Regions from separate parts of the Syntrophothermus sp. genome, predicted to be linked through region 3. Evidence: riboswitches for the same ligand, from Rfam matches in the RefSeq annotation. Region 3 holds a riboswitch; each other region holds the start of a gene.
What was found. Region 3 has a riboswitch for cobalamin ahead of cobN (cobaltochelatase subunit CobN). Riboswitches for the same ligand answer to the same signal wherever they lie in the genome.
Positions count from the first base shown of each region.

Region 1 (5,763 bases), on a different contig from region 3:
TGCTACAAGATGGCCTCCCGAACCAAAACCAGCTTGGACAATCACCTAATCGAAGCATTTACCAAGCCCCTGGAGTGGTTTTTTGCCCTTCTGGGCCTCTACCTGGCCTTGAATTACCTTTCCTTGAAACCTCCGGCTGACGCTTTTATTTCCAACGTGTTTCGAACCGGTGTTATTCTCCTGATCAGCGCCGGTTTGTACAACTTCGCTGGCAGTTTCGAGGCCTTGAGCGAAGAATACGAAGAGCTGTTTGGGGCCAAGGTTGACAAGATACTGGTTCCTTTTCTCTCCAAGGTGCTCAAATTCGTCATAATCGCCCTGGCCGTAACCGTCATCGCCCAGGAATGGGACTATAAAATAGACGGGCTGATAGCCGGGCTGGGATTGGGCGGACTAGCAATCTCCCTGGCGGCAAAAGATGCTTTAGCCAACGTTTTCGGCGGAATCGTCATAATCACTGACAAACCCTTCTCCATCGGTGACTGGATCCAAACCCCCAGCGTCGAAGGCACAGTCGAAGACATAAGCTTTCGCAGCACCAAGGTCCGGACTTTCACGCAGGCCCTGGTGACAGTGCCCAATTCAACCCTGGCATCCGAACCAATAACCAACTGGTCCCGCATGGGTAAGCGGCGAGTCATGTTCAAGCTGGGGCTGACCTACGGCACCTCTCGTGCTCAGATCCAGGGGTTTGTTTCGGCTGTTGAAAGACTGCTCACATCCCACCCTGAGGTTGACCAAGAAACGATAGTGGTGCGCTTCGACGGTTTCGGAGAAAGCAGCCTCGACATCTTAATACAGTTCTTCGTGAAGCCAACGGCTTTGGCCGATTACGCTCGGGTAAGAGAGGACATCAACCTCGAAATAATGGCTCTTATGGAGGAACAAGGCCTTAGCGTGGCCTTCCCCAGCCGCAGCCTTTACTTTGAAACGCCGGCAACCGTTACTCCGATGCGGCCACCGGTGGCAGAAGCCGAACCCATCAAGAAAGATTAATAACCGGCAAGATAACGGGTTTCTACGTCGTAGTGTGTAAGCACTGAGCAGAACTATTCTGGTAAGGAGTGGTAGCAAGTGGGGATGATACTCGTCACCGGCGGAGCCGGCTACATAGGCAGCCACGTGGTCAAAGCTTTGGGCCAAGCCGGGTATGATGTGGTAGTATATGACAACCTTTCTACCGGCCACGAGTGGGCAGTGTTGTACGGAAAGCTAATCAGGGGCGATGTTCGAGATCAGGAGGCTTTAGACAAGGTCTTTAAACAGCACAGCATTGATGCCGTGATGCACTTCGCAGCCCACATCGTGGTCCCGGAATCGGTACGCCAGCCTCTGAAATACTACCTCAACAACGTAACCGGCAGCCTGAGCCTGCTGGAAGCGATGAAAAGAAACGGCCTGAGGAAGTTCATCTTCTCTTCCTCGGCCGCCGTCTACGGGATACCTGACAAAATCCCCATAACCGAAGAAAACCGGCTCGATCCCATAAATCCATACGGGCAAACCAAGGCCGTGGTCGAAAAGGTCCTGGCCGACATGGCCTATGCGCAAGACCTGGATTATGTCGCCCTGCGCTACTTCAACGTCGCCGGTGCTGATCCCCAGGCCCGCATCGGTGAAGGGAAAGAAGACGCGACCCACATCATAACGATGTGCGTAAGGACTGCTGCGGGACTGCGCCCCTGCCTGGAAATATTCGGCACTGACTACCCCACCCCTGACGGGACCTGTATAAGGGACTACATCCACGTAGACGACCTGGCCCAGGCTCATCTCCTGGCGCTGGAACACTTGCTCGCCGGAGGCAAAAGCCGGGTTTACAACTGCGGATACAGCCGGGGTTATTCGGTTCTCCAGGTGGTGGAAGCGGCCAAGAAAGTCACCGGCGTCGATTTTCCCGTCAAGTACTCTGGCCGTCGCGAAGGGGATCCCCCGGCCCTGGTAGCGGGTGCCACCAAACTCCAGGCCGAACTAGGCTTCACTCCTCGTTACGATAACTTGGACTACATAATCGAAACCGCCTGGCGCTGGGAACAAAAACGGATCCGCCTGGCTTTGAAATAAGACCTGATTAGCCCAGATTAACTTTATTTGGCCCCAGGGCTAAGCGAATACGAGCTTGAATAACGGACGAATAAACCGACAGGGGGTATATTTCCTGTCGGTTTATTAGCTCGTGTGGTAACCTTTGTCCATGAAAATTGCGGGCAAACATTATTGTAGTCACCGCGGTTTTCCTGTGGTGGAGGCAAAAACAATATGCTGCACGCAGGCTTATTCCTTTGAGACGCTTTCTTGTCGGCTTCATGGAATAGAGACTGCCTTAGTTCCCTCTCCTATTAAATCCTGCTCGCTCTGGCGCTCTTCCACGCTCCGGGAAACGCTGGCCTGTTCGAAGGTAGCCATTTTCCCTATCACTTGGGCAGCCCCTTCGATGATAGGCATAGCCAGGGCGGCACCCGTGCCTTCTCCCAGACGCAGGTCGAGGTCAAGTAACGGGCGCAGACCGAGGCGTCTCAGCATGTGCCTGTGCCCGGGCTCGCGCGAAACGTGTCCGGCAAACATGTAGTCCGCGCTAGCCGGCGCCAGTGCGTGGGCCAGAAGAGCGCCGGCCGTAGATATAAGCCCGTCTACGACGACCGGCACCCGGCAGTAAGCCGCCCCCAGGATCAGCCCGGCAATACCGCCGATTTCAAACCCGCCTACCTTAGCCAGCACATCCACCGCATCGTTTGGATCCGGCTTATTTATCTCGAGCGCTTTCTTGATGGCCTGGATTTTCTTGCTCAATCCAACATCATCCACTCCGGTGCCCCGACCCGTAATCTCAGCCACGGAAAGCCCCGAAAGAGCAGCCAGTATCGCGCTGCTCGGAGTCGTATTTCCTATACCCATATCCCCGGTGCCGAGAAGCTCCACTCCTTCTTCGACCAGATGGCACGCGATGCGGATTCCGGCCTCTAGGGATTGAACAGCCTGCTCTCTGGTCATGGCCGGTCCTTTGCACATATTTTTAGTCCCGTAGTCTACCTTGTACGAAAGGATCTTCCCCTGCTGCACGAGTTTGCCGAGATCCTGGGCCACCCCCATATCGACTACTATAACCCTGGCACCTGCTACCGAAGCCAGCACATTTATAGCCGCTCCTCCGGCTACAAAGTTGGCGACCATTTGCGGTGTCACTTCTTGAGGATAGGCGCTGACCCCTTCTTCCACCACCCCATGGTCTCCGGCCATGGTAACAATGGCTTTACGGCTAACGCTCGGTTTTAGGGTCTCTTTAATGGCCGCCAGGCGTTCGGCAATCACTAGAACTTCCCCCAGGCTCCCGCGGGGCATGGTCAAGTTGTCGATATGACTCCGCGCCTTTTGCCGCCATTCATCCTTCAACGGTTCGATGCCTTGAATAACCTTGTCCAGAGTTAAAACCACAGTAATTCCCCCTCCTTGGTTCTCGCCAATAGCGACCTTCCAACTGTCCTCAACATGAGTACCACTTCAGCCGTGTGTCCAGTACCTCTGCCAATGTGACATGCCACGACACAAACCCGGCCCGGCCCAAGCTATCAAAATACCCCCACTAACAAAATCATCTACCCCCTCCCCCTTAAACAAATCAGCCAAAATAAAAAAGTCCCCGGCTTAAGCCGAGAACTTTACCATCGTCCTCGAGCACGTCGTCTTCCTCACCGCGAGAAGACGAAGAGCTCATACCAGGCAGGTCTCCTGGCTCCCGGATCACCGCTGCCTGCGCCTTCCCATCGCCCTTCCCCGAGACGTCTCTCGGGTTGAGAAACAGTGGCCAATCGCAGGCTCGCTCCCCGGTCACAGTGGCGGGACCGCTCGGGCTTTTCACCCGATTCCCTATTATCCCCGACGGGGCACCTGGCTGAGATTGCTACTATGCTCTTTGATTTCAAATTGTACTGGTACCCGTTCCTCGTGTCAAGAACAAAGTCTTCTTTTCCTCCCGGCTCCCCAGTCCCTTTCTTTCCTTACCACAATTCTCAAGGTATTCCAAAACCCCCTATTGCCGTTTGTACGTTTATGGACTATATTGGTCTTAAAAGGAGGGATTTGTGATGTCAGGTCTGTCAGCCCAGGTAAAGGATCAACTCCGCTCCCGGCTTGGCAACAGGGTCTCTTTTGACGAACTGGAAAGAAGGCTCTACGCCCATGATATGGGGGTCATGCCCTCCATGGTGAAGCCCCTGGTGGGAAACCCTATTCCCGATGCAGTGGTGCAGCCAGTATCGGAACAGGAGTTGGTGGAACTGGTGCTTCTGGCTCGGGAACACAGCTTCAAACTGACCCCGCGCGGCAAAGCAACCTCCGGCTATGGAGGAGTTCTGCCGGTTAACGGCGGCCTGGTAGTGGAATTCAACCGCATGCACCGGATCCTCCGTGTCGACGCGGATAACAGAACCGCCACCGTAGAACCCGGAGTGGTGTGGAAAGACCTGGAATACCACCTCAACCAAGCCGGTCTTACCCTGGCCCTGTATCCCACCAGCTTCCCCTCTTCCACGGTCGGAGGCTGGCTGGCTCAAGGAGGAGCCGGTATCGGCAGCTACGAATTCGGGTATTTTAGGGAAAACGTGGTCAAAGCCCGCGTGGTTCTGCCTGATGGTACGGTCAAAGAATTTTCCGGGCCAGACCTGGATCTGGTAAGCGGCGCTAACGGCATCACCGGGTTCATCAGCCAGGTCACCATCAACGTCAAGCCCCTGCGACCTCTTTCCCTGAGCGCCGTGGCCTTCAACGAGGCTGAGGATCTGGGGCGTTTCTTGAACGGACTTTACGCGCGCCGGGTCCCCTTGTGGTCGGTTACCTTCATCAACCCCGACGCAGCCCGCATGAGGAACCGCTTACCCCTCCACCTGCACCACGGGCGTCCGGTGCAGGACCCGCACCGGGTAACCCTTCCCGAAAAGTACATCATCCTTATGGCCTGCACTGAAGAGAGGTGTGACCTGATTAAGCCCGAAGTATTGAGCCTGGCTTTTGGCTGTGGTGGCGAGCTCCTATCTGAGGAAATAGCCGAACACGAGTGGGCGACTCGTTTCGAACCCATGCGGGCCAAGCGCATTGCCCCTTCGCTCATTCCCAGCGAAGTCATCGTGCCGGTGGAAAAGATGGCCCAGGTGATACAAGAAACTACCAACGAAATCAAACACCCGTTTATTCTGGAAGGCTTTGCCGTCAACCGGCGGGAAGTAGTGCTTTTAGGCTTTATCCCCCACGATGAACGCCGCTTCAGCTTTAACCTGGCTTACGGCCTTTCCTTGACTGCCTTGAATACGGCCTTGAAGCACGGAGGCAGGCCGTACGCCACCGGCCTCTACTTCACCGGCTTTGCCCGGGAAGTCATGGGATCGGAAACGGTTGACCGCCTGCGACGGTTCAAGGAAGAGCATGACCCCGAGAGCTTAATGAACCCGGGTAAGGTCCTGGACGGAAGTTTTCTGTCCTCGGGTCTCAAGCTGGCCAGCCGCCTGGAGCCGCTGGTGAGGGTTTTCGGCAACCTGGCTCAAGCCAGCGAAACCCGGGAAGTGTTCGAAGAGCGCAAAGGTATTCCAGGAGACATCGTGTGGTACGCCTTTGCCTGCTCCCAGTGCGGGTACTGCATAGACCACTGCGACCAGTACTACGGCAGGGGCTGGGAATCGCAGTCGCCGCGCGGCAAGTGGAGTTTCCTTAAAATGTATCTGGAAGGCGAGGTCGAGTTTGACCAGCGGGCGGTGGATAACTTCCTGGCCTGCA
Region 1 covers NZ_JABUEX010000001.1:47,782-53,544, reverse strand. The annotation lists gene HPY90_RS00315 (mechanosensitive ion channel family protein) at 1-996, shown strand, start outside; gene galE (UDP-glucose 4-epimerase GalE) at 1,081-2,064, shown strand; gene cobT (nicotinate-nucleotide--dimethylbenzimidazole phosphoribosyltransferase) at 2,305-3,432, opposite strand; cobalamin riboswitch at 3,700-3,904, opposite strand; gene HPY90_RS00300 (FAD-binding and (Fe-S)-binding domain-containing protein) at 4,083-5,763, shown strand, end outside.
Region 1: it holds a riboswitch for cobalamin, as region 3 does, so the genes downstream of both, cobT (nicotinate-nucleotide--dimethylbenzimidazole phosphoribosyltransferase) here and cobN (cobaltochelatase subunit CobN) in region 3, are expected to answer to the same signal.

Region 2 (5,763 bases), on a different contig from region 3:
GCCATCGAGGAACCGGGGAGGTTAGCCGACGTTGTCGCTTCTCACCTGTCTTTGCGGGTGCATGAGAAACAGGCGATACTGGAATCACTTGATGTCAAGAAACGGCTGGAGATACTGTGTGAAATCTTGGCCAAAGAGATGGAAGTCTTGGAGCTCGAAAGAAAGATAAACATCCGGGTCAGGAAGCAGATGGAGAAGACCCAGAAAGAATACTACCTGCGCGAGCAGATGAAGGCCATCCAAAAAGAGCTGGGAGAAAAGGATGAAAGGGTGGCAGAGGGAGAGGAACTGAGGGAAAAGATAGCCCAGGCCAAGCTGCCACCTGAGATCGAAGAGAAGGCCTTAAAAGAAGTAGAGCGGCTGGAAAAGATGCCTCCCATGGTAGCGGAAGCGGTGGTGGTACGTAACTACCTGGATTGGCTGCTTTCCATGCCGTGGTCGCAGGAAACCAGAGACCGTTTGGATCTTGACGTTGCCCAGAAGATACTGGACGAGGACCACTATGGTTTGACCAAGCCCAAAGAACGGATACTCGAGTACCTGGCTATAAGGAAGCTGGCTCGAAAAATGAAGGGGCCCATTTTGTGTTTCATCGGGCCTCCGGGAGTGGGTAAGACCTCGCTCGGAAAGTCTATTGCCAGGGCCTTGGGGAGAAAGTTCGTGCGCATGTCTCTGGGCGGGATCAGGGATGAAGCGGAAATTAGAGGACACCGCCGCACCTATGTAGGTTCTTTGCCTGGGCGTATTATCCAGGGAATGAAGCAGGCAGGAACTAAGAATCCTGTTTTCTTGCTGGACGAGGTGGACAAGATGAGCTCCGACTTTCGGGGAGATCCCGCTTCGGCTTTATTGGAAGTGCTGGATCCTGAACAGAACCACATGTTCAGCGACCACTACCTGGAGGTGCCGTTTGACTTATCTAAAGTGATGTTTATAACGACTGCCAATTCTCCCTACAGCATCCCGCGTCCTCTGTTGGACCGGATGGAGGTCATTTACATCTCCGGGTACACTGAAGAGGAGAAAACCAGGATCGCGCTGGACTATTTGGTACCGAAACAGATCAAAGAACACGGTCTGAAAAAGAAGAATATCGGTTTCTCTGAAGGCGCTATCCGCAAGATAATCAGGCAGTACACGCGGGAGGCCGGGGTGCGTAACTTGGAACGGGAGATTGCTACCATCTGCCGTAAGGTGGCTCGGGAAGTGGTGGCTGATAAAAACAAGTCGGTTAGGGTAACCAGCAATTCGGTACCGACTTTCCTGGGAGCAGAAAAATACCGGTACGGTACGGCAGAAAAAGAAAATCAAGTCGGGGTTGCTACCGGCATGGCCTGGACCGAGACCGGTGGTGACACCCTGTCGGTGGAGGTCGCTTTGCTTCCCGGAACCGGTAAATTGACGATGACGGGACACCTAGGCGATATCATGAAAGAGTCGGCCCAGGCCAGCCTTTCCTATGTGAGAAGCAAAGCGGGGGAGCTGGGGATCACCGAGTCCGATTTTCACGAGAAATACGATGTGCATCTACACGTGCCAGAGGGGGCTATTCCTAAAGACGGCCCTTCGGCGGGCATTGCTTTGGCTACGGCTTTGGCTTCGGCTTTTTCCAAACAGCCGGTCCGGAGCGATGTAGCCATGACCGGAGAGATTACTTTAAGGGGAAGGGTTCTCCCTGTAGGCGGGATCAAGGAGAAAGTGCTGGCTGCTCACCGGGCGGGCATTACCACAGTCATTCTGCCTGCCGAAAATAAAAAGGACCTGGAAGAGGTTCCTGCCAATGTTAAGAAGAAGATGGAATTTGTGTTGGTAGACCATATGGACCAGGTACTGGAAAAGGCCCTGGTTAGAGGAATGCCTGAGGCTAAAGAAAGCCTGGGAGAAGTCATAGGACCTGTTGCCGAGCAAACCCTTCAATGAAGAACATGAGAGTGAAGAAAGCTGAATTCAAGGGCTCTTACGTAGATATAGAATCTTTGCCTGCATCGGGGCTGCCGGAAATAGCTTTGGCTGGAAGGTCTAATGTAGGCAAATCTTCTTTGATCAACTGCCTCGCCAACCGGCGGAACCTGGCTCTGACCAGCTCTACCCCTGGCAAGACCAGGACTATAAACTACTACCTTTTCGATGATGCCTGGTTTTTGGTGGACCTGCCGGGCTACGGGTATGCCAAAGTCTCGCAGGCAGAGCGCAAGCGGTGGAGCCTTTTGATAGAAAAGTACCTCAAGGAGAGGCGCCAGCTGAAGTGCGTTGTTCAGGTCGTAGACATACGGCATCATCCAACTGAAACGGACAAACTCATGAGCGAGTGGCTAGGTTATCACCAGATTCCCCGCATAGTAGTAGCTACCAAGGCCGACAAGATAGCCCGCGGAAAATGGAAAACGCAACTGGCGGCTATCCAGCGGGAACTCCGTTTATCAGATCCACCGCTATGTTTTTCCAGCCTCACCGGTGAGGGAAGGGATGAGCTGGTACGGGCTATTGGTGAAATGGTAGGAATTGAGAATTAAGAATTAAGAATTAAGAATTAAGAATTAAGAATTAAGAATTAAGAATGCACTCTTTAGTACGGTGTGGCACTAAACAACAAAAATGGTTGCCGGTTGTTGAGCAAATGTGGTATTAATATTAATGCAACATACAAACGACAACTGAATGATACGAGGTCTTGGGTGTCCTTGTCCCGGTGGGAAACCGAGACGAGGTTAAAAAGGGAACCAGGTGAGAATCCTGGACGGTCGCGCCACTGTGAGCGGGGAGCGACATTCCCGGTAAGCCACTGTTCGAACATGTATCCGGTTTTAAGCCAACCGGTTGCGTGCCGGATGGGAAGGTGGGAATGGAGCAAGGATCCGCGAGTCAGGAGACCTGCCCGAGACTACGCATCGTCATCCTTCCGCATGAGAGGGGGAGTGCGGTATGAGGGCATATGTGAGCTTATGAGTACGAACCTCACTTCTTTCAGTGGAAGTGGGGTTTTTTAATTGGTTTCTGGTTCGAATGAGTAGCCGTAGACGGAGACTCGGTGTTTGACGTCTAAAGAAAGATGCTGGTTTGGTTTAGTGAAGGTTTTGGCTGAGGGAGGGTTAAAATCTATGCATAAGAACCGCAGACGTTATCGTCTGATAACATTGATTTGCTTATTGGCAAGTTTGTTAACAACGGTTGTTCTGCCAGGAACCGCAGAAGCCCAGGTGAGTTTTGATGACCTTGCCGCCAGGGCGGTGCAGAATAATTATGTCTTGTTTCAAACTGGGACTCCAGTAGATGACGGTTGGACGAGTTTCGGCGCTTACGATGCATATGTGCTTGATAAGGCCGGAGTCGATTTGAGCAGCTGGGTTTATGAGAGCCAGAGTTTTAAGGATAAGGTTCTGGCGAAAACATACCAGATACTGTCCAATCCTAGCGGTACTTATTCATCTAAACTCCTGGCCCAGCATCTGCTGGCAGTCCAGGCTTTCGGGGATAATGAGAAAGCCAACCAACTGCTTCAGATACTGAACGACCGTCAGAAAAGCACGGGAAACGGGTCTTTTGACGACAACGCTTTCGGCGACATCGCGGCTTTTGAGCTTTTGGGAAGGGCAGGGGTAATAGACCAGGTTTACGATAAAAATGCGGCCATTGAGTATATTCTAAGCCAAAGGGATATGAATACCGGGGCTTGGACCAGTTCCTGGAACGATACTGTGGCAACCTGCCAGGCAATCCGAGCTTTGGATTATCTAAAGGACTATGCCTTAGGGGACCAGACAGATGCTGTGACACAGGCCATAGAGGCGGGCCTCGAATGGCTGAAAGCACTACAGAAAGAGAATGGCAGTTTTCAAGATGACGCTGGTTGGGACGACCCTGCAATAGACACCGCGGAAGTAATATATACCTTAACTCTTTTAAATATGGATCCCCGATCCTGGAAAAACAGCGAAGAAAACAGTCCGGTTACCTATCTTTTGACCGGAGCCCTTAACGGGGACGGAACTTTCGGGACCAGCAAGAACATAATGGATAACACCTGGGTTCTTGATGCCTACCTGATGCTGGATGCTACCGTAACACCTGCCTTGTTGGTAAACCCACCGCAAGCCACAGTCAGCGTGGGATCCACACAAGCTTTTACAGCCCAATTATTCCAAGTAGATGGAACCGAAACCGATGTAACATCGCAAGCAGTATGGGAAGTAAGTGATGACAGTGTCGCCAGTATAGATACTGGAGGCGTGCTTAGTGCCCTTGCTCCAGGTACCACCCTGGTGAGGGCGAGTTACGGGAGTCTGACCGGAACGGCAACGGTAACAGTAGCTGCCGCGAATTCTGGGTCAGGCACGACCCCTGGATCCGGTACAATATCCGTGAACATTGCGGTGGTCGGCAAGGATGGATACCTCTTATACGGACCGGGTTCGGTGGAGCTTTCTCCCGACGATAGATTCAGGCTGACAGCGATGGGGGCTTTGGACAAAACGGGTTTGAGCTGGGAGTTTTCGAGCCAGTGGCCCGGGCTGGTGGTTGCTATAGAAGGCGAACGAAACGAGGGGATGAACGGCTGGTGCTACAGTGTGAACGGAAGCATGCCGAGTGTTCTGCCCGGCGACTGCTCGGTGCGTCAAAATGACAAGATTATCTTCTGGTACAGCACCAACGCCATGTCCGGCGGTCCTAAATGGGAGGATCTCGTTAGCGGTAAATACCTGCAAGAAGTTCAGACGGCAGCGATAAGCCCCGAGATTGTGCAGGCGGTTAAGGAAACCGTCAGCCGATACCAAAGCGAGCTGGAGCAGGTGTTGACCGGGACCAAGATCCTCAACCGGGAGCAGGTCATGTCAAAATCCGAGGTCGAAGCTTTGAAAAAGGAGTTAGCGGAAAACCAGGTATCCGTAACCGTGAAGGTTGGAACGGAAGAAGCCGTGCTGGCAGATACCAAGCAGGAGGTGTCGTTGCTCATACCCGCCAAGGCCTTGAACGAGACGGTAGAAATATCGCTCAAGGAATTGAATTCGTCCCAAGTTGACGTGCAGGTCCCGGGTAAAATCGCATCATCGCTTTATGAGTTTGAGCCCAGCGGCACCAAATTCGCCTCCCCCGTCACCGTAACTATTAAGCTGCCGGTAGACGAGGACATGAAGCTGGAACTCCTGACCCCGGCTTGGTACGACGAGAAGAACAAACAATGGGTGCCTATTCCCGGCTTGATAGACGCCAAGAAAGGGTTGGCCGTATTCAAAACCGACCACTTTACCAAGTTTGCGGTAATCGAGTTGCCGCCGACGAACCAGGTGGTCGCGACGAAACAACCGGAAAAGACAATTTCTTTCCCCGACGTCGGTGAGAACTTTGCTTGGGCCAAGGAAGCTATAGAGTACCTGGCAGCCAAGGGTGTTGTCCGCGGAACCGGCAAGGGCTTCGAACCGGATCGTCCGGTAACCAGGGCAGAATTCGCTGCGATGGTGGCAAACGCCTTAGGCCTGACTCCGGACAAGGTCAGAGGCACTGGCTTCCGAGATGTAAAGTATGAAGACTGGTTTGCAGGTGTTATCGGGGCGGTAGCCAACCAGGGCATTGCCAGCGGTTACCCCGACGGTACTTTTGGTCCCGGCCGAACCATAACCCGCTTCGAGATGGCCTCGATCCTAGCCCGGATGCCCGCAGTGCCAGCACCCGGACAGCTAAGCCAAACAGTTCTAAGAGATAAAGAATCTACCCCTGCTTGGGCCCGGAAAAGTGTGGAGTACGTTGTAGAACGCGGCCTCATGAGAG
Region 2 covers NZ_JABUEX010000001.1:134,416-140,178, forward strand. The annotation lists gene lon (endopeptidase La) at 1-1,920, shown strand, start outside; gene yihA (ribosome biogenesis GTP-binding protein YihA/YsxC) at 1,917-2,513, shown strand; cobalamin riboswitch at 2,657-2,893, shown strand; gene HPY90_RS00700 (S-layer homology domain-containing protein) at 3,099-5,763, shown strand, end outside.
Region 2: it holds a riboswitch for cobalamin, as region 3 does, so the genes downstream of both, HPY90_RS00700 (S-layer homology domain-containing protein) here and cobN (cobaltochelatase subunit CobN) in region 3, are expected to answer to the same signal.

Region 3 (5,763 bases):
AGGTGGACGAGATGTTCGATGTCATCGAGCGGCAGGCCGCCGATGGGGTGGATCTTCTGGCCCTCCACTGCGCCACCACCTGGCAGACCCTGCGGGCGGCCAAAAAGCACCGCCGCGTTGATTACCTGGTCAGCCACGGGGGCAGCCACTTAATGGGCTGGATGATTTACAACCAGCAGGAGAATCCCCTTTACGAGCATTTCAACCGGCTGCTGGAAATCTGTCGCCGCTATGACGTTACCTTAAGCCTGGCCGACGGCTGGCGTCCCGGCTGCCTGGCCGACTCCCTGGATGCCGCCCAGGTGCAGGAACTGGTGGTTCTGGGGGAACTGGTGGCTCGGGCCCGGGAAAAAGGGGTGCAGGTGATGGTGAAAGGGCCCGGTCACGTGCCCCTGGGGCATCTGAAGGCCACCGTGCAGCTGGAAAAGCAGCTCTGCCACGGAGCGCCCTATTTTGTCTTCGGCCCGGTGGTTACCGACATCGCCCCCGGGTACGACCACATTACGGCGGCCATCGGTGGGGCGCTTTCGGCCTGGGCCGGGGCGGAATTTCTCTGTTATGTTACTGCCGCGGAGCACCTGGGGCTGCCCGATGTAGAGCAGGTAAGGGAGGGCGTCGTTGCCGCCCGCATTGCCGCCCACGCCGCCGACGTGGCCCGGGAGCCCCGGGCCGCCCGGTGGGACCTGGAGATGTCCCGGGCGCGCAAGGCCCTGGACTGGGAGAGGCAAATCGAACTGGCCCTCGATTCCCGCCGGGCCGGAACTCTTCGCCGGGAGCGCAGCCGCGGTTCTCACCGGGCATGTGCCATGTGCGGCAAGTATTGCGCCATGCAGGTGGTAGGGGAATATCTGGGCAAAGAGCAGGGGGTGTGTTAGATATGACGCAGTTGCTGGCGGCCAGAGAAGGCCGCGTTACGCCGGAGATGGAAGAGGTGGCCCGGCAGGAGGGGGTGGACCCGGAATTTATCCGGGCCGGGGTGGCCGCGGGTGCCATCGTCATCCTGAAGAACAGGTTACGGAAAGGAATCCGGCCCTGCGCCATCGGGCAGGGTCTGCGGACCAAGGTGAATGCCCTCATCGGCACCTCCAGCGACCGGGACGATCCGGAAATGGAGGCCCGCAAGATCGAGGTGGCCATTTCTGCCGGGGCCGATGCCATTATGGACCTGAGCACCGGTGGGGATATCGACGGCATGCGGTGCATCAGCCTGGAAAGGGCCACAGTTCCCGTGGGGAGCGTGCCCATCTACCAGGCGGGCATTGAGGCCATTGAGAAGAGGGGCGGCATTGTGGCCATGACCCCGGAGGACATGTTTGAGGCCATAGAAAAGCAGGCCGCCGCGGGCATTGATTTTATGGCCATTCACTGCGCCCTGAATTTTGAGGTGGTGGAGCGCCTGCAGAGAACCGGACGGGTAACGGACATTGTGAGCCGGGGCGGCGCCTTCCTCACCGGCTGGATGCTGCACAACAAAAAAGAAAATCCTCTTTACGAAAACTACGACCGGGTGCTGGACATTCTGCGGAAATATGACGTCACTTTAAGCCTGGGAGATGCCATCCGCCCCGGGTGTATTGCCGATTCCCTGGACGGCGCCCAGATTCAGGGCCTGCTGGTGGCCGGGGAACTGGTTGCCCGGGCCCGGGAAAAGGGGGTGCAGGTAATGGTGGAGGGGCCGGGGCACGTGCCCATCCACCACGTGGAAACCACCATGCTGCTGCAAAAGCAGCTCTGCCACCAGGCCCCGTATTTTATCCTGGGCACCCTGGCCATTGATGTGGCCCCGGGGTACGATCATATTACCGCAGCCGTCGGCGGAGCCCTGGCCGGGGCTTCCGGGGCGGATTTCATCTGCTACGTCACCCCGGCGGAGCACCTGGGTCTGCCCACGGAAGAGGACGTGCGCGTGGGGGTGATGGCCGCCCGTATTGCCGCCCACGCTGCCGACATTGCCAAAGGCGTCAAAGGAGCCTGGGAGTGGGATTTAAAAATGGCCCGGGCCCGGGCTTCCCTGGACCGTGCGGCAATAGCCGGCCTGGCTCTGGACCCGGCCCTGGTTCGCTGTTACTTTGAGAAAGAAAAAGGGGAACCGTGCAGCGCCTGCGGCGATGAATGCGCCCTGCGGCTGGTGGCGGAGTATTTCCAATAGTTTCACAAGGTGGAAAGCAGGAATTTGTGGAGGAATAGCGAACAGTTTTCAAAAAAGTGAATATGGTCGGAATGGGTTGCCTTGTTTGCACAGGGCTGAAAAGGGAATCAGGTGAAAATCCTGAGCGGTCCCGCCACTGTGATGGGGAGTCGCCGTACACGAAGCCACTGTCCTGCACTCAATGAGGAGCACTGACTCCCGGGCCAGGTTCAGTTTGGAAATGGCTGACATTCGGCTCGCGTTGTTAATGATAATTGTGTTAATGATAATTGAGTGCTGGATGGGAAGGCGTACGGTGATGATGAGCCAGAGCCAGGAGACCTGCCCATTCCATCTGGCCGTACCTGCCTACGCGGATAGGTAAGGAGGTTTTAGCCTTTTGAGTGAACCCCGTCGTGGCAGGCGGGGTTTTTGATTTTCATTCGACCTGTCAAAGGGGGGTAGCGCTCTTGGGTCTAAAGATTTTGTTTTATACTGCCATCGAAGGAGAGTTGGTCAACTTAAGCCGCGCCGTTAAGTCCCTGGCCTCTGAACATGGCCCTTTAATCGAGGTCTTTGCCCGGGCGAAGCGGGATCTGCAGAGCACCGAAAGTATCGGGGAACTGCTCCGGCTCGTTCCCCAATGTCACTTGCTTGTTCTCCACCTGATGGGTGGGCCTGATTCCCTGCCGGGTTTTGAACCTTTGACGAAACTGGCCCGGGAGAAAGGCATCCCTTTGGCTGTGATGCCATCAGCCGGGGAGAATGTCTCCGAACTGATGCAGTTGAGCCTTCTTCCGCCGGATGATTACCACCTTATGCGCCTGTATCTCAGCTACGGCGGTAAAGCAAACCTCAGGAACCTCCTCCTGTGGGCGGCCAACCGCTTCCTCGGCAAGGACCTCCCGGTAGAGGAGCCAAAACCCCTGCCCTGGGAAGGCCTCTACCACCCCGACTTCCGGGAGGAGAGCGCTCTTGCGGCATACGTAGAAGAAAAGATCAAGGAGAAGAAAAGGCCTCCTGTAATCGGGATCCTCTTCTACCAGAGCTACTGGGTGGCGGGAAACACCGGTTTCGTCGACGAACTGATCCGGGGAATTGAAGACCAGGGAGGTATAGCCTTACCGGTTTTTCTTTATGCCACGAGGAATGACGAGATCGGGAGCCGGGGAATTGAATGGGTGATCGCGAATTATTTCTGTAAGGATGGCCGGCCAGTGGTTGACGCGGTGATAAACACCCTGATGTTTTCCCAAACAATGGCTACTCCTACCTTCGGTCGGGCGGCGGGGGAGAACTTTTACCGGAAGCTAGGCGTGCCCTTGATCAAGGCCATCATCTCGCTGACTCCTTACGCGGAGTGGGAGGAGAGCCTGCAGGGGCTCGCCCCTCTTGATGTGGTGATGAGCGTCGCCCTCCCCGAGTTTGACGGCGCCCTGATCACCGTCCCTATCGCCACCCGGGAGGAGGAAGAGCAGGACCCGTTCACAGGGGCAACGTTGATCAAATACGCACCAGTTGCCGACCGCGCGAGAAAAGTGGCTTCTTTGGCGATCCGCTGGGCGAGACTCCGTCACAAACCCAACCATGAGAAAAGGGTTGCCATTATCCTGCACAACTACCCGCCCCGCAACGACTGCATCGGCTGCGCTTTCGGCCTGGACACCCCGGCCAGCGTCCACCGCCTGCTGGTGGTCTTGAAGGAGGCAGGTTACCGGGTGGAGGACCTCCCCCCCGACGGGGCGGCGCTGATGGAGAAGATCTTGTCCGGCCTCACCAACGAGCGGGGTTGGCTCGACCCCAGGGAGTTGGACCGCCGGGCGGCAGCGCGGGTAGAGCAGGAAACTTACGAAAAATGGTTTGCTGCTTTTCCGTCCCGTGCCCGGGAGAAGCTAGCAAGAGATTGGGGCGACCCTCCTGGGGAGGTTTTTGCTTACGGAAAGCACCTGCTCGTGCCGGGCATCTTCCTGGGGAACATCTTCATCGGCATCCAGCCCGTGCGCGGCTTTTTCGAAGACCCCTCTCGCATCTACCACAGCCCGGACCTGGCGCCACCTCATCACTATCTTGCTTATTACCGGTGGCTGCGGGACGAATTCAAGGCCGATCTCGTCTTCCACATCGGGAAGCACGGCTCCCTGGAATGGCTTCCCGGCAAAGGGGTCGGGCTTTCCCAGGCCTGCTTCCCGGACCTTGTTTTCCCGGATCTGCCTCACGTTTACCCCTACATCATCAACAACCCCGGCGAGGGAACCCAGGCCAAGCGGCGCTCCCACGCCTGCATCATCGACCACCTCATCCCTGTGATGACCAAGGCAGATACTTACGACGAACTGGCTGAAGTGGAGGCGCTGGTTAAGGATTACCACACCGCCAAGACCCTCGACCCCTCCAAGCTCCCGGCCTTGCGCGGCCTGATCTGGGAGCGGGTGGAGGCTGCCCATCTCGACCACGACCTCGGCATCTCCAAGGAAGGGGCCGAGAAAGACTGGGAGAGCTTCCTGGAGCGCCTCCATACCTACCTCTGCGAAGTCAAGGACACCCTGATCCGCGACGGGCTCCATATCCTGGGCCAACCCCCCGAAGGCGACCGGCTCGTGGAGATGCTGCTTGCCCTCACCAGGTTGCCTAACGGAGCAGTTCCTTCCCTGCGCGAGCAGGTGGCCGGGTTCTTGGGCCACGACTATGCCGCTCTTTTGGAAAACCCTGGATATTTTTCAAGTAAGCATAGCTGCACCTACGGCGAGATCTTGGAGGAAATCGACGGGAAGGCCCGCGCCCTCCTCGAGGCTTTCGCTAGGGAAAACTAAGCCCGGGAATAAGCGGTGGATGTCACGAGACAGGTGCTGGGAAAAGAAGACGAGGGGATCGGCCGGGTGCTGGCATATGTTGCCGAAACTCTGGTCCCGGCTCTAAGGGCCACGGAGCAGGAGCTTGTCAATTGTCTTTCGGCTTTAGAGGGAGCTTATATCCCGCCCGGGCCCGCCGGGGCGCCGACGCGGGGGATGGCAGATATCCTCCCGACCGGACGCAACTTCTACTCAATTGACCCCCAGGCAATCCCCACCCGGGCCGCCTGGCACACGGGACAGGCGCTTGCCAATGCCCTTTTGGAGCGGTACCGGCGGGATGAGGGAAAGTATCCGGAAAGCATCGGGATGGTGATCTGGGCCACCAACACCATGCGGACAGGGGGTGATGATGTTGCCGAGGCCCTCTACCTCATGGGGGTCCGCCCGGTCTGGGAGAAAAGCGGGCGGGTCAAGGGATTAGAAGTAATTCTCCTCGAGGAGCTGGGGCGGCCGCGCATCGATGTCACCATCCGGGCGAGCGGGCTGTTCCGGGACGCTTTTCTCAACGTTATCCACCTTCTAGATCAGGCGGTGGAAATGGTTGCCTCCTTAGACGAGCCTGAGGAGCTGAACTTTGTGGCTGCCCACGTGCGGGCTGAAGTGAAAGAAAAAGTGGAGGCCGGGATGGAACCGGAACACGCCAGGAGAGAGGCCCTCTGGCGGGTCTTTAGCGACCGCCCGGGGTGCTGCGGAGCAGGTGTGAGCAACCTCGTCACTGCAAAAAACTGGAAGGACGAAAAGGACTTTGCTGAGGTCTACATCACCTGGGGAGGCTACGCCTAC
Region 3 covers NZ_JABUEX010000082.1:161-5,923, reverse strand. The annotation lists gene thiC (phosphomethylpyrimidine synthase ThiC) at 1-875, shown strand, start outside; gene bzaB (B12 lower ligand biosynthesis ThiC-like protein BzaB) at 878-2,149, shown strand; cobalamin riboswitch at 2,206-2,492, shown strand; partial or broken gene cobN (cobaltochelatase subunit CobN) at 2,797-5,763, shown strand, end outside.